DNA from 4 places in the Bacillus sp. MN7755 genome. Region 1 is predicted to be linked to each of the others. Evidence: riboswitches for the same ligand, from Rfam matches in the RefSeq annotation. Region 1 holds a riboswitch; each other region holds the start of a gene.
What was found. Region 1 has a riboswitch for S-adenosylmethionine ahead of ACYVEC_RS02745 (bifunctional O-acetylhomoserine aminocarboxypropyltransferase/cysteine synthase). Riboswitches for the same ligand answer to the same signal wherever they lie in the genome.
Positions count from the first base shown of each region.

Region 2: another riboswitch for S-adenosylmethionine. It lies ahead of ACYVEC_RS11260 (peptide ABC transporter substrate-binding protein); the one in region 1 lies ahead of ACYVEC_RS02745 (bifunctional O-acetylhomoserine aminocarboxypropyltransferase/cysteine synthase).
Region 3: another riboswitch for S-adenosylmethionine. It lies ahead of ACYVEC_RS11210 (ABC transporter permease); the one in region 1 lies ahead of ACYVEC_RS02745 (bifunctional O-acetylhomoserine aminocarboxypropyltransferase/cysteine synthase).
Region 4: another riboswitch for S-adenosylmethionine. It lies ahead of ACYVEC_RS16215 (ECF-type riboflavin transporter substrate-binding protein); the one in region 1 lies ahead of ACYVEC_RS02745 (bifunctional O-acetylhomoserine aminocarboxypropyltransferase/cysteine synthase).

Region 1 covers NZ_BTRL01000003.1:44,396-48,096, reverse strand. Annotated here, with positions in the region: gene ACYVEC_RS02755 (YjjG family noncanonical pyrimidine nucleotidase) at 1-300, shown strand, start outside; gene ACYVEC_RS02750 (chloride channel protein) at 341-1,573, opposite strand; SAM riboswitch class I at 1,893-1,997, shown strand; gene ACYVEC_RS02745 (bifunctional O-acetylhomoserine aminocarboxypropyltransferase/cysteine synthase) at 2,091-3,389, shown strand; gene metA (homoserine O-acetyltransferase MetA) at 3,373-3,701, shown strand, end outside.
Region 2 covers NZ_BTRL01000009.1:36,428-40,128, reverse strand. Annotated here, with positions in the region: gene proC (pyrroline-5-carboxylate reductase) at 130-933, shown strand; gene ACYVEC_RS11265 (aldo/keto reductase) at 935-1,768, shown strand; SAM riboswitch class I at 1,921-2,026, shown strand; gene ACYVEC_RS11260 (peptide ABC transporter substrate-binding protein) at 2,158-3,701, shown strand, end outside.
Region 3 covers NZ_BTRL01000009.1:24,577-28,277, reverse strand. Annotated here, with positions in the region: gene ACYVEC_RS11215 (ABC transporter permease) at 1-279, opposite strand, end outside; gene ACYVEC_RS11210 (ABC transporter permease) at 298-1,215, opposite strand; SAM riboswitch class I at 1,352-1,457, opposite strand; gene ACYVEC_RS11205 (DUF3951 domain-containing protein) at 1,627-1,842, shown strand; gene ACYVEC_RS11200 (hypothetical protein) at 1,859-2,362, opposite strand; gene ACYVEC_RS11195 (hypothetical protein) at 2,637-3,083, shown strand; gene ACYVEC_RS11190 (multidrug effflux MFS transporter) at 3,117-3,701, opposite strand, start outside.
Region 4 covers NZ_BTRL01000013.1:253,122-256,822, forward strand. Annotated here, with positions in the region: gene ACYVEC_RS16205 (macrolide family glycosyltransferase) at 1-854, shown strand, start outside; gene ACYVEC_RS16210 (aspartate/glutamate racemase family protein) at 904-1,584, opposite strand; SAM riboswitch class I at 1,738-1,853, shown strand; gene ACYVEC_RS16215 (ECF-type riboflavin transporter substrate-binding protein) at 1,993-2,541, shown strand; gene ACYVEC_RS16220 (ABC transporter ATP-binding protein) at 2,552-3,701, shown strand, end outside.

The sequences.
Region 1 (3,701 bases):
TTACGTAATGCAGGATTACATGCCTTGTTTAAAGATATTTTCGTTTCTGAAGATACGGGATTCCAAAAGCCGATGAAAGAGTATTTTGATTATGTTTTCGAACGAATTCCTAATTTTTCCTTTGAAGAAGGACTCATTATTGGGGATTCGTTAAGTGCTGATATTAAAGGTGGATATGTAGCGGGAATTGATACTTGTTGGTTTAATCCAGAAAAGAAATCAAATAATAGCGAGATTGTGCCAACATATGAAGTACAAAATTTTGAAGAGTTATATGCGTTATTGAAGCAACGTGTGTAATAAAAATAGGCAGTGGAACTTTTGTCCCTACTGCCTATTTTTATTCGTTTGTAGCTTCGTTGTTTTTAGGAAGTGGAAATGCATTACCAATCGCTGCCGCTCCAAGCATCGGTAATAGTAAATTGAGCGGGAAAAACATGAGTAATAGTAGTGTTATAGCAATTGGTTTTCTTAATGCATAGCTTGAAATTGCTGTTGTGACAATGGCTACCGAAGCAATTGGATCTATAGGGATAATGGAAGCTATAGCATATCCGATACTAGATCCAGCGAATATAATTGGGAAAATGTGTCCGCCACGCCAACCTGTATTTAAACAAACGGCAGTAATACATAATTTTAAAACCCCTGAAAGAAGTAGTACCCAGAAGGATAAATGGCTCCATTCAACGACTAAATCTTTTAATTGATGTTCTCCGGAGAATAATGTGTATGGGAGAAAAGTTCCTGCAATCCCTAATAAAATACCACCGATAATTCCAAGGATAAGTTTGTATTCCCTAAAAGGATGAATGAATTTCTCTAATGTGAATTCTAATTTAAAATAAAAGAATCCAACTATAGCACCAATACTAGCAAGTGGTAGAAAGGCAATCCATTCATTAAGAGAAAGGGAACCTTCCCCAAAATCAACGATAAAGGATCCACGATTATCAAATTTACTAAGTAATAAATAAATGGAAAAACCAGCGAAAGTAGTAGCTAAATATACAATCGCTTTTTTTCCTTTAGAAAATTCATTAATTTGCTCACCCTCATTTTCATTTGGAGCTAAATAACCGAATAATGGCGCGTTAAAAATTACACTTAAAGTAGCACCAATTCCAACCTCTGTTAGTTCATTCATTCCTTTTAAGGCGAATGTAAAGCGATCCCCTACCCATGTACAAAGTCCACCGATAATGCCAACAAGTGCTGCTTCGGGACCTAAGCTAGCCCCAAATATTAAAACGATAATCGCAGTTAAAGTAGCTTTATGTACAAAACGGTATTCAATTCTACCTGTTTTTTTATATTCACCCATTACTTCCGGCATAAGACGTGGATATGTGCCGAAGTATTTTTGGGTTAAGCCAACGAGAATACCGCCGATAGTTGTTATACAAATGGTGTAATACGGGGGAGAAGATAAGATAGTAGGTAAGTATCCCCAAATAAAGTGAATGCCGATATTTATTGTAACTAAAAATAACCAGACTGTTGCTCCTACTATAGAGCCTAAAATAATGCCGTATAGGACGAGTATAAAGTGCATGTCCTTTGTGTGTGTCATGTTCTACCTCCGTTATGTAAGTTTTAATGTTGAAAGAATTAAATATACTACTGTGAAATGAAATGAATATGTATAGTATCTTTTTGAGAGGTTGGCTTATTCAATATATTGAGGTCTCGTCAGAATTTGGAATGTACACAGTTAAACTACTTATTTAATTCTATGTATTAATAGGGGATTTTAAAAGGTCTTTTTCAAATGAATATGGAATATATTTCTTTTGTTATGTGTATCAAATTATTTGTTGTTAATTTAGAACATTCAGAAAAACTGATTGACATTAGGAAATTATTGCTATAAAATCAACGGTAATTGCATAGTCTTATCAAGAAAAGGTGGAGGGACAGGCCCGATGAAACCTTGGCAACAGCCGTATAACGGAATTGTGCCAAATCCTGCAGGTAATAATCCTGAAAGATAAGAAAGAGCCTTTAGAGCGTGTTTTCAAACTGCTCCTTTCTTGTTTTCAGGAAAGGGGCAGTTTTTTATTTTGTATAAGAAGAAAGGAGAATGAGAGATGGGAGAATCATGGGGAAAAGGAACAATTTGTGTGCAAGGTGGCTATACGCCAAAGAATGGTGAACCGCGTGTTTTACCGCTTTATCAAAGTACAACGTATAAATATGATACTTCGGATGATTTAGCAGCACTATTTAATTTAGAGGCAGAAGGATATATCTATACGCGTATTGGCAACCCTACTTTAGCAGCATTTGAGCAGAAGTTATCAGATTTAGAAGGCGGTGTAGGAGCTGTTGCAACGGCCTCTGGGCAGGCTGCTATTATGCTCGCCGTTTTAAATATTTGTAGTAGCGGAGACCACTTGCTTTGTTCTTCCACAGTTTATGGCGGGACGTTTAATTTATTTGGGGTGAGTTTGCGTAAACTTGGTATTGATGTTACGTTCTTTAATCCAAATTTAACAGCTGATGAAATTGTGGCCCTTGCTAATGATAAGACGAAACTCGTTTATGCGGAATCGCTAGGAAATCCAGCGATGAACGTTTTAAATTTCAAAGAATTTTCAGATGCAGCCAAAGAGTTGGAAGTACCTTTTATTGTGGATAATACATTAGCAACTCCTTATTTATGCCAAGCATTTGAACATGGAGCAAATATTATCGTTCATTCTACGACGAAATATATTGATGGTCATGCAAGTTCTTTAGGTGGCATTGTCATTGACGGAGGGAACTTCGATTGGACAAATGGGAAATATCCTGAACTTGTTGAACCGGATCCAAGTTATCACGGCGTAAGTTACGTTCAAAATTTTGGTGCAGCAGCTTATATTGTGAAGGCACGTGTTCAATTATTAAGAGACTACGGAAACTGTATGAGCCCATTCAATGCGTATATTAGCAATATCGGCTTAGAAACATTGCATTTACGAATGGAGCGTCATAGTGAAAATGCTCTTGCAGTTGCTAAGTGGCTTGTTGATCATGAACGTATTGAATGGGTGAATTATCCGGGATTAGATAGTAATGAAAATTACTCGTTAGCACAAAAGTATTTGAAAAAAGGTGCTAGTGGTGTTTTAACATTCGGTATTAAGGGAGGATTAGAAGCAGCGAAAGAATTTATCGCAAATGTAAAACTAGCAACTCTCGTAACGCATGTAGCTGATGCACGAACTTGCGTCATACATCCTGCTAGTACAACGCATAGACAATTAAGTGCTGAAGATCAGCGTTTAGCTGGCGTTACATCAGATTTAATTCGTTTATCGGTTGGTATAGAAGATGTTTCTGATATTATTGCAGATTTAGAAGCAGCGCTAGTCGGAGGCAAAGAACATGCCGATCATAATTGATAAAGATTTACCAGCTCGCAAAGTGTTGCAGGAGGAGAATATTTTTGTAATGACGAAGGAGCGAGCAGAAACACAAGATATCCGGGCATTGAAAATTGCTATATTAAATTTAATGCCTACAAAGCAAGAAACAGAAGCGCAATTACTTCGTTTAATTGGTAATACACCGCTGCAATTAGATGTTCATTTACTTCATATGGAATCGCATTTGTCTCGTAATGTAGCACAGGAACATTTAACGAGTTTCTATAAAACATTCCGTGATATTGAGAATGAAAAATTTGATGGGCTTATTATTACGGGGGCGCCAGT
Region 2 (3,701 bases), on a different contig from region 1:
AACCTTATTTGCATCCCCCTCCTCCCTCCAATTTCATTCTTTTCACAATAAGTCTTTTCTTTTTACAAAATTCTCTTAAAGATGGTATCGTTTTTTATAACATATCTCTACTGGAAAGGAATAAAGGATATGCTTAACAAACATCGAATTCTATTTATTGGTGCTGGTCGTATGGCAGAAGCTATATTTTCCGGATTACTTAAAACAAGCAAAGAATATATCGAAGAAATTATCGTTTCTAACCGAAGCAATGTAGAAAAGCTAGAACAATTACAAGGGCGATATAATGTGTCTATTACAACAGATTGGAAGCAACATGTTACATCTGTTGATACGATTGTTTTAGCAATGCCGCCTGCTGCACATGAAGAATTATTAGCAGAGTTATCTCCGTTACTATCGAACCAACTTGTCGTAACGGTAGCTGCTGGCATTGGACCATCTTATTTAGAAGAAAGACTTCCCCAAGGAACGCCTGTTGCTTGGATTATGCCAAATACAGCTGCTGAAATTGGAAAGTCTATCTCCTTATATACAATGGGACAATCAGTAAATGAGATGCATCAAGAAACCCTGCAACTACTTTTAAAAGGCATTGGTACTTCGCAACTCTGCACTGAGGAAGAAATTCATCAGCTTACTGCAGTTACTGGAAGTGCACCAGCCTTCCTTTATTACTTTGCTGAAAGCTTAATTGAAGCAACAAAAAGTTATGGAGTCGATGAAGCAACCGCAAAACACCTTGTCATTCAAATGATTTCTGGCTCCGCTTCTATGCTTGAACAAACGCAAGATCCGGCTAACCTCCGCGAACAAGTAACAACGCCAGGTGGTTCCACAGCTGAAGGTCTCAAAACTTTATATGAGTATAATTTTTCAGAGGCAATTCAAAAAGCAGTAGAAGCAACAAACAAAAAAGCTAGGGGGAAATAATATGAGTTTAACAAGTTTAAAAGACTATACAACATTACATAACGGAGTAAAAATGCCTTGGTTCGGTTTAGGTGTTTTTAAAGTAGAAGATGGTTCAGAGGTAATTGATTCTGTAAAAGCAGCAATTAAAAATGGCTACCGCAGCATCGATACTGCAGCAATCTATCAAAATGAAGAAGGCGTTGGACAAGCGATTCGTGAATCAGGTGTTTCACGTGAAGAATTATTTATTACATCAAAAGTATGGAATAGCGATCAAGGATATGAAACAACACTTCAAGCATTTGAAACTACATTAGAAAAATTAGGTCTAGAATATTTAGATTTATATTTAGTACATTGGCCTGTAAAAGGGAAATATACTGAATCATGGAAAGCATTAGAAAAGCTTTATAAAGATGGTCGTGTTCGTGCTATCGGTGTGAGTAATTTCCACATTCACCACTTACAAGACGTATTTGAAATTGCTGAAATTAAGCCAACGGTCAACCAAGTGGAATACCACCCACGTTTAGCACAAGAAGAGTTACACGCTTTCTGTAAAGAACATAATATCCAGCTTGAAGCTTGGTCACCATTAATGCAAGGCCAACTACTAGATAACCCAGTTTTACAAGAAATTGCGACAAAATATAATAAATCAACTGCGCAAATTATTTTACGCTGGGATTTACAAAACGAAGTTGTAACAATCCCTAAATCTATTAAAGAACATCGCATTATTGAAAATGCAAACATCTTCGACTTTGAATTAAGTGCTGATGATATGAAAGCAATTCAAGCTTTAAATGAAGATCGTCGCGTTGGTCCAGATCCAGATAACTTTAACTTCTAGTAGAAAAACCACTGCCATATGCAGTGGTTTTTCCGTTAAAGAAAACTGAAAATTTAAACTACATTTCATTCGGTTGACACTTCATCATCCAAGGTGTAAGATTTTGAATTATCAAAGAAACACAAAATTTAATAAAGTTTATTTGTTTACTCATTGTATCAAGAGAGGTGGAGGGACTGGCCCTTTGAAACCTCGGCAACAGGTTCATTTTGAATACTGTGCCACTTCCTGCAAGCTTTATGGCTTGAAAGATAGAATGAGGGACTTCGTTTATATACGGGTGCATAACTTGTACGTAAAAATCCCTCTTTCTCAATACGAAAAGAGGGATTTTTATTTTTCATTTCCCTCATCATCATCCAAACTTAATTATTTAGGAGGAAAATCAAATGAAAAAGAAGTTTGTACCCGGTATTGCATCAGTTGTAGGAGTAAGTATTTTATTAACTGGTTGCGGTAGTTATAAAAACGAAGCAAGTGGAGCAAATGCAAAAGACGAGGCACCTAGTAAACAGGTTTTAAACTTATCTTCACCTACTGAAATACGAACAATGGATACAGCTCGTGCTACAGATACTGATTCTGGTCAAGTAATGAGAAACGTATTTGAAGGTTTGTATAATCTTGGTGAAGGTAACAAACCTGTCCCTGGTGTTGCAAAATCTCATGAAGTAAGTGGCGATAAAACGAAATACACATTCCATTTACGAGATTCAAAATGGTCAAACGGCACTCCTGTTACAGCGAAAGATTTTGTCTTCGCTTGGCAAAGAGCTGTCGATCCAGCAACAGCCTCTGAATATGCATTTTTATTCTTTGATATTAAAAACGCAACAAAAATTAACAACAAAGAACTTCCAGCCGACCAACTTGGTGTAAAAGCAGTTGATGACCATACGTTTGAGGTAGAATTAGAGCGTCCTGTTCCATATTTTATTAGTTTAACAGCGTTCCCAACATTTCTACCAATTAACGAGGAATTCTTTAAAGCACAAGGTGATAAGTACGCTTTAGAAGATAATACAATCTTGTACAATGGAGCTTTTACACTAAGCGATTGGAAGCACGAACAAAGCTTTAAATTCAAGAAAAACCCTACCTATTGGGATAAAGATACTGTCAAACTAGAAGAAATCAATTTTAACGTAGTAAAAGAAAAATCAACAGAAGTAAATTTATTCGAATCAAAACAATTAGACCGTATAAAATTAACATCTGACTTCGTTGATAAATATAAAAAGGATGCGAACTTTAAAGAACGCCCGAACGTAGGCGTACAATTTTTACGTATGAATCAACAAAACAAAGTACTTCAAAACGTTTCTGCACGCCAAGCAATTGACCAAACAATTGATCGAAAATCCTTTGTAAATACGTTATTAAATGATGGCTCTACACCAACCTTTGGCCTCGTTCCAAAAAACTTTGCAAAAGGGACTGATGGAAAGGACTTCCGTACTATAAACGGAGATTTAACCAAAGTTGATACAAAATCTGCACAAGAGTTATGGAAGAAAGCTAAACAAGAGCTTGGTTCTGAAAAAATCACATTAGAATTATTAACAAGTGATGCTGACCTTGATAAGAAAACTGGTGAGTTCTTAAAAGGACAACTAGAAAAGAATTTAGACGGATTAACAGTAAATGTAAAACCACAACCACGTAAACAACAAGTTTCACTTTTATTAAAAGGTGACTATGAAATCGGCATTGACGGCTGGAGTCCTGACTTTGCTGATCCAATTACATTCCTTGAACTATTTACAACGAATAACCCTTACAACTTAGATCATTACTCTAATAAGGAGTTCGATGAAACAATTGAAAAAGTTAAAACGACTTTAGCTGGTGATGAAAAAGCTCGCTGGGAAGCATTACTAGCATCCGAGAAAATATTATTTAAAGACTCTGTTATCGCTCCTCTTTACCAAAA
Region 3 (3,701 bases), on a different contig from region 1:
ACCTAAATCATCTGTTCCGAACCAATGTTCACTACTAGGCGGTAAGTTTGTTGCCTCTTTTACTTGCTCACTCGCAGTAAATGGCGTTAAACTTTCACCAATAAGAGAGAATGCAATAATTAGTAATAACGTCACTGACCCTAAAACTGCGATTGGATTCGATACAAACTTACGCAGTACTTCCTTTTTTCGGCTAATCGTTTGCTGATCTTTATTTATCGTTAATTCTTTTTTCTCTTCATTCGTTAATAACTGTTTATTAATTTCATAAGCTCCCATTTAAATATTCCCCCCTCCTTACGTAATAGAACGAATGCGCGGATCAACAATACGATGAATGATATCTGTAATAAAAATACATACAATCAATAGCGCACTATAGAAAATGGTTGTTCCCATAATTACCGGATAATCTCGATTAAAAATACTATCTACGAAATATTTTCCTAAACCAGGAATGGAAAATATTTTTTCAATAACGAAAGTCCCTGTTAACAGTCCAGCCATTAATGGTCCAACAAATGTAAGTACCGGAACAATTGCATTCCGAAGAGCGTGCCTTATAATGATTTTTTTAATTGGTATACCTTTCGCTCTCGCCAGCTTAATATAATCACTCTGCAAAACTTCAATCATATTAGAACGAACAAATCTTGTAATCACTGCAATTGGTCCTAGTGCCAATGCGAAAGACGGTAATATTGTATGTTCGAATGTTCCCCAAGAAGCCACTGGTAATAATTCAAATTGGATAGCAAATACTTGTATGAATAGTGGTGCTAAAATAAAACTTGGAATAGAAATACCGAGAATTGCAAGTAAGCTCACACTATAATCAATTACTTTGCCATGATACAGGGCAGCAAATGTACCTGCAGCAATTCCGACTAACAATGAAATAATAAGTGCTTGTAGACCGATAATTGCTGATGGACCAAATCCTGTCGTTATAATTTCTGATACACCTTGTCCTGTCGACTGAACGGATTCACCAAAATCAAAATGAACTACACCGTCTAAATAAGCAACATATTGATTCCATAACGGTTCATCAAGATGATACTTCGCTCTCATGTTTTGGATCACTTCTTCAGGAAAGATTTTTGCATCTGATGAAAATGGATCTCCCGGAATAATATGCATAATTAGAAATGTCACTGTCGTAATAACCCATAGTGTGAACACCATAACCGATAATTTTTTAATTACATACACTCTAATAACCTCCTAAACACATATATTTACTTTGTTTTATGAACGTACTTTTTCAATTACTCCCTTTTCTCTTTTTAGAATACAAAAAGCCTTGATCTTAAAAAATAAGATCAAGGCTTAATAAACAAAGGCCCATCACTTATCTTTCAAGACTTGCTTGCTGGAATTAGCACGGTGTTCCTATTACAGAACCCGCTGCTGAGGTGTCATAGGGCCAGTCCCTCTACCTCTCTGGATAAGTAAATTACTATATTATTATTTGGTTCAAATTGTATATTTCGAATTATAATTCTGAAAAAATGAAAAGTCAATCAAATTGGATATATTTAGAAAAATCAGTTTTTAACACTTTTATTTATCTATGTCTTATTTCGCTTATAATAAAAAAAATGATATGAAAGGAGTTATAAGATGGACCCCTTACTTCTAGCTACTATAGGATTACCATTAACAATCGTTATACTTGTCATCATCGGCTTCTACAAACTCTTCATCAAAAAGAAAAGTATCACCTTTTTTTATACCCCTTTCGATAATATTACCGGGCAAACTATTTCCGAATTTCACGAAGAACAGAAGATATTAGTATCCGAGGATGAAGACGGCGATGGTAAGAAGAAAAAATAACCTTGCACAGGCAAGGTTATTTTTTCGTTTCTGCTTGAAAACGTTTATAGTATGTCGATGCTGTTGCAAAATTAATTTCTATATCACGAATCAACGATGAATCTTCTTCTTTAGCCAGCTTCTGTAATTTTTTCATCGCTTGTTCCGATTCATTCAAGAAACCAATATATACCTCATGTTCTTGCTCTTTCGACTTCGGAACACGAATTTCTTTACGTATATGATCAATATCTTCTAACATGCTCGTTGTTACCTTCTGCACATCTTCTTTATATGCAGCATTTGTTATTTCCTTACCGCCCTTTTCTTTTGCAACTTCAAATAACTGCAGTGCTTTATTAATTTCTTTATTCATTTTCAAATCATATTTTTCATGTACTGCACGGTATTCTTTCATCTCTTCCGTTTGCTCAGTAGACTGCTCTACCTTTTCTTTCGGTTCTTTCGTATCTTTACTTCCATTACATCCTGCTAGAAGGATCATACTTCCCATTACAGCAATACCCAAAACCTTCTTCATCTCGAATTCTCCTTTTATCTACAGCTACTACTCATTATAGTTTCTTTTATCTCCACTTGTTATTATACCGAGAACACCCTACTTTTTACACTTAAGACGACATCGTAATATATATACCAACATGTTTGTCACAGTATCGTCACTTTATACAAATAACTTTTGCACTGCTTTACTACCTCACCTTACAAAACTGTAAGCACACATAAAGAACAAACCATGCTAGACTTACATATGCATAAAGCAAGCATATGTAAGTTTTTAAGGAGAATCATCTATGTACAAAACAATGCCTTTTATGGGAGAAGATATTCGTGTCCTCATTCGCGAAAAGTCACTTCATATTGAAAATACAGAGAGCCTTCGCCGCGTATTAAAAAAGAAGCATGCTCCATTTAAGTTAGCCCAATATTTAAAACAACAACATACAAATCAATTTTATACTGTGCTAAATATATCGGATAAATCATTAACAATCGAAATCATCGGTCACATCTACATTGGAAACTTTGCAGATATCTTAAAAGAAATCCCACGCATACCGAAGATTGCTCCTATTATCGTTAAAAAAGCGTATAAAATTACCGATCACACCGATATTATCGACTGCGGTGAAAAAGAAGTCGATAGTAATCGCTGGGTGTGGGATAAACTTGCTGTTTTATATGATACGATCATGAATAATATGTATGAGGTATTTCAAAGAAATGAAAAAAAGAACTGATTCAAATATTCCCTTTGAATCAGTTCTTTTTTGTTAAGCCTCTAAATTTTGTCTTTGTTGCAGTTCAAACTGCTTCTCACTTCTTCTGGCCATAAAGAGATAACATAACACAGCACCAATTTCACAAAGAGCTATCACAATCCCCATCGGTAATGCAGTATTGCTTCCACCAATACCTACTAACGGCGCAACAAGTGCTCCTGAAATGAACTGTAATAAACCTAATAAAGCTGATGCTGTTCCTGCAGCTTGTTTCTGATTTCTCATCGCTAACGAGAACCCCGTTGTTGATACAACCCCGACACTTGATACAACAAGGAATAATGAACATAAAACACCAATTAAACCTATTCCCAGTACGATTGTCAGTAGTAAAGATAAGCCACCAACAGCTGCAATAATAATACCAGCAACAAATAATGTCTTCTCATTCACTTTCCCCGCTAAACGACCCGTTACCTGACTAGCAATAATAATACCGATACCGTTAATCGCAAAGAATAAACTAAATTGCTGTGGTGATGCTCCGTATATATTTTGCAATACAAATGGTGATCCCGAAATGTAAGCAAACATTGCCGCTGTTACTAATCCTTGTGACAATGCATATCCCATAAA
Region 4 (3,701 bases), on a different contig from region 1:
GAGAGTTAGTAAAGGAGTATTTACAAATACCAGGTGTAGTTTCTTCTCCTATATTTTTAATTCCTCCAGAATTTTTAGAGACGTTACCTTTTCATCCAAATGCAGAAATACAATTCCAACCCGATGAACTTTCTGAAAAGTTACTATATCAAATGGAGCATGAATTTGGCGTAAAACCTAAAAATAATCTTCAATTTATACATAATAAGGGAGATATTTCTCTCGTGTACACAAGTCGTTATTTCCAACCTAATAGCAATTCGTTTGGAGAAAATAACATTTTTATTGGGCCGAGTATTTCAAATCGTAAAACAAATGTAGAGTTTCCATTTGAAATGCTTAAAGAGAAGAAAGTTATTTACATTTCAATGGGAACACTACTTGAAGGACTCGAACCATTCTTTAATACTTGTATTGATACTTTCTCAGATTTTGATGGGATAGTTGTAATGGCAATTGGTGATAGAAATGATCGTTCTAAAATTAAAAAAGCGCCAGACAATTTTATAATTGCTTCATACGTACCCCAATCAGAAATATTAAGTGAAACAGATGTTTTTATTACACATGGCGGCATGAATAGCGTACACGATGCTATATATTTTAAAGTCCCATTTGTAATAATTCCACATGATAAAGATCAGCCAATGATAGCACAAAGGTTAACTGAGCTTGAAGCAGCGCATCGGTTATTGAAAGAGCATGTTAATGTGCAAACGTTAAAAGAAGCGGTAACAGACGTACTTTCAAATGAAAAGTATAAACATGGTATACGAAAACTTAATGATAGTTTTTTAGAATGTGGTGGTCCAAAAGAAGCCATTGCAGTTATTGAATCTCTTTTAAGTAAATAGTGTCAACAATATACAAGCATAGAGGTTCTACCTTTATGCTTGTATATTGTTATCCCGCAAACTGCACAGCAGTATTTGCATGTAAAAAAGCAGTATCAAACACAGGAACAGTAAGGTCGTTTTGTGAAATAAGCAAAGGGATTTCAGTACATCCTAGTAATATTCCTTCTGCGCCATTTTGAATTAATAATTTTGTAATTTGTAATAGCTTTTCTTTTGATGTTTCTGAAATAATTCCTTTACTTAATTCATTTAAAATAACGTGATGAATAAAATTTCTTTCCTCTTCATTTGGAATGACTGTCTCAATGTTATAGTTTGCTAGACGTGATTTATAGAAGTCTTGTTCCATCGTTTGTTTTGTACCCAATAGTCCGATACGCTTTATATTCTGTTCTACCATTTCTTTAGCACTTACATCACCAATGTGAAGAAGTGGGATGGATATTGCACTTTCTACTTCTTCAGCAAATAAATGGACCGTATTAGAACACATTAATAAACATTCAGCTCCAGATTTTTCAACTTTTTTTGCAACTGTGACTAATTCGTTTTTCACTTTTTCATATTGATGATTTTGTAATAAAGTAGTTACCTCACCAAAGTCCATGCTATATAAAACAAGCTTTGCATTTTGATCATATTGAGAGAGTGTAAGTGTATTAATATGTTTATAGTATAACGATGTAGATTCCCAACTTAGTCCACCAATTAAACCGATTACTTTCATCGTGCATTCCTCCCGTAACTATTTTGAACTTATTATTTCATAATTCCGATAAGAATACAATGATTTAAATGTACCGTTAAATAAAAAATAAAAATAATTAGAAAAGTGTTGAAATTTACACTTCTTAGTGCCATAATACGAATTACAAATTAATACTTATCCAGAGAGGTGGAGGGAACGGCCCTATGAAACCTCAGCAACCCCTATATAAATTTATAGGAAGGTGCTAATTCCGCAGAGGACACGATGTGTTTTTTTGAAGATAAGAGGATTCTTGAACGTGAAAGAAAATGACCTCTTATATAAGAGGTCATTTTTTGTTGTATAGAAAGGGAGTGTCGATGCATAATTCATTTTCAAAATAAATATAGAGTAATAAAAGTTGACTAATATGAGAGGGGAATTGTAATGAACAAATTATCAACAAAGTTAGTAGTAGCAATCGGAATTGGGGCAGCATTATACGGGATATTAGGACTTTGGGGATTTTCTATTGCGCCAAATACATTTATTAAACCCGCATTAGCTATTTTAACTGTTTTTGGAGCTCTATTTGGTCCAGTTGCAGGACTGTTAATAGGTCTTATCGGTCATACCGTAACAGATACGATCGCTGGATGGGGTATTTGGTGGGGATGGGTTATTAGCTCAGGCATTATCGGATTTGCAATGGGACTCATTCAAAAAAGAGTTGGCTTTAGTGTGAGAAACGGGACGTATAATAAGGGAGATATTTCTTATTTAGCCATTACTGGGTTAATTGGAATTGTCATAGCTATTATATTTGCTGGGGCATTCGATATTATTGTGATGGGAGAACCGTTTGACAAAATTGTTATACAAGTATTAGGAGCAACAATTGCTGATGTTATTGTATTTTTAGTTCTTGGATTGCCAATTACAATAGGTTTAGCTAAATCTAATAAGAAACATACACATTTAAAAATTGAAAAGTAGGGATGTTAACATGCAACCAATTATTTCTTTTGAACAATTCAGCTTTCAATATGAGCATGCAGCACAGCCTACTGTAAAAGACATTTCATTTCATATATATCCTGGAGAAAAAGTACTAGTTGCTGGACGAAGTGGTTCAGGGAAATCAACGTTAGCTCATTGTATCAATGGGCTAATTCCATTTTCTTATGAAGGAATTAGTACTGGTAATATTTTAATTGCCGGAAAAGATCCAAGGAAAGAGAGTATTTTTGAACAGAGTAAACAGGTAGGAACAATTTTACAAGATCAAGACGCTCAATTTATTGGCCTTACAGTAGAAGAAGATGTAGCATTTTATTTAGAAAACGAATGTGTAAATCAAGATGATATGAAAAAGATTGTTTCGGATTCATTAAAAAAGGTGAAGATGCATGCTTTTCATAAACAAAGTCCACATGAATTATCAGGAGGGCAAAAACAAACTGTTTCTCTAGCAGGTCTGTTAACAACAAATGCTAATATATTATTGTTCGATGAACCGTTAGCAAATTTAGATCCGCTAAGCGCCATACATACAATACAACTAATTAAAGATATACATAAACAATATAATAAAACAATTGTAATTATTGAACATCGAATAGAAGAAATATTAAACCTGGATTTAGATAAAATCATTTTAATTGATGAAGGTGAAATTGTTGCGATTGGGACACCTGAAAAGATTTTAGCGTCAAATATATTACCATCTTTAGGCTTAAGAGAACCTATGTATATAGAAGTATTAAAGAGATTACATTTTGATAGTAATAATGACGTAATATACCCACTTGAAAATCTTTATAGGGAAAGTGTTAGTGGCGTAATAAATGAGTGGATGGAGAAGCAAGTTTTTTGTAAAGACACTCCTACAAAAAAAGAATTATTGAAAGTAGAGAATTTGTCATTCTCATATTCTAATAAACAAAAAGTATTAGATAATGTGAATTTCTCTATATATAAAGGGGAAATAGTAGCACTTTTAGGCCATAATGGAGCTGGAAAATCAACATTAGCTCATAGTCTTATAGGGATAAACAAAACAAAAAATGATAGGATTTTAATTGATGGAGTAAATATTAATTCTTGGTCTATTCGTAAACGCGGTGAGGTTATATCTTATGTGATGCAAAATCCTA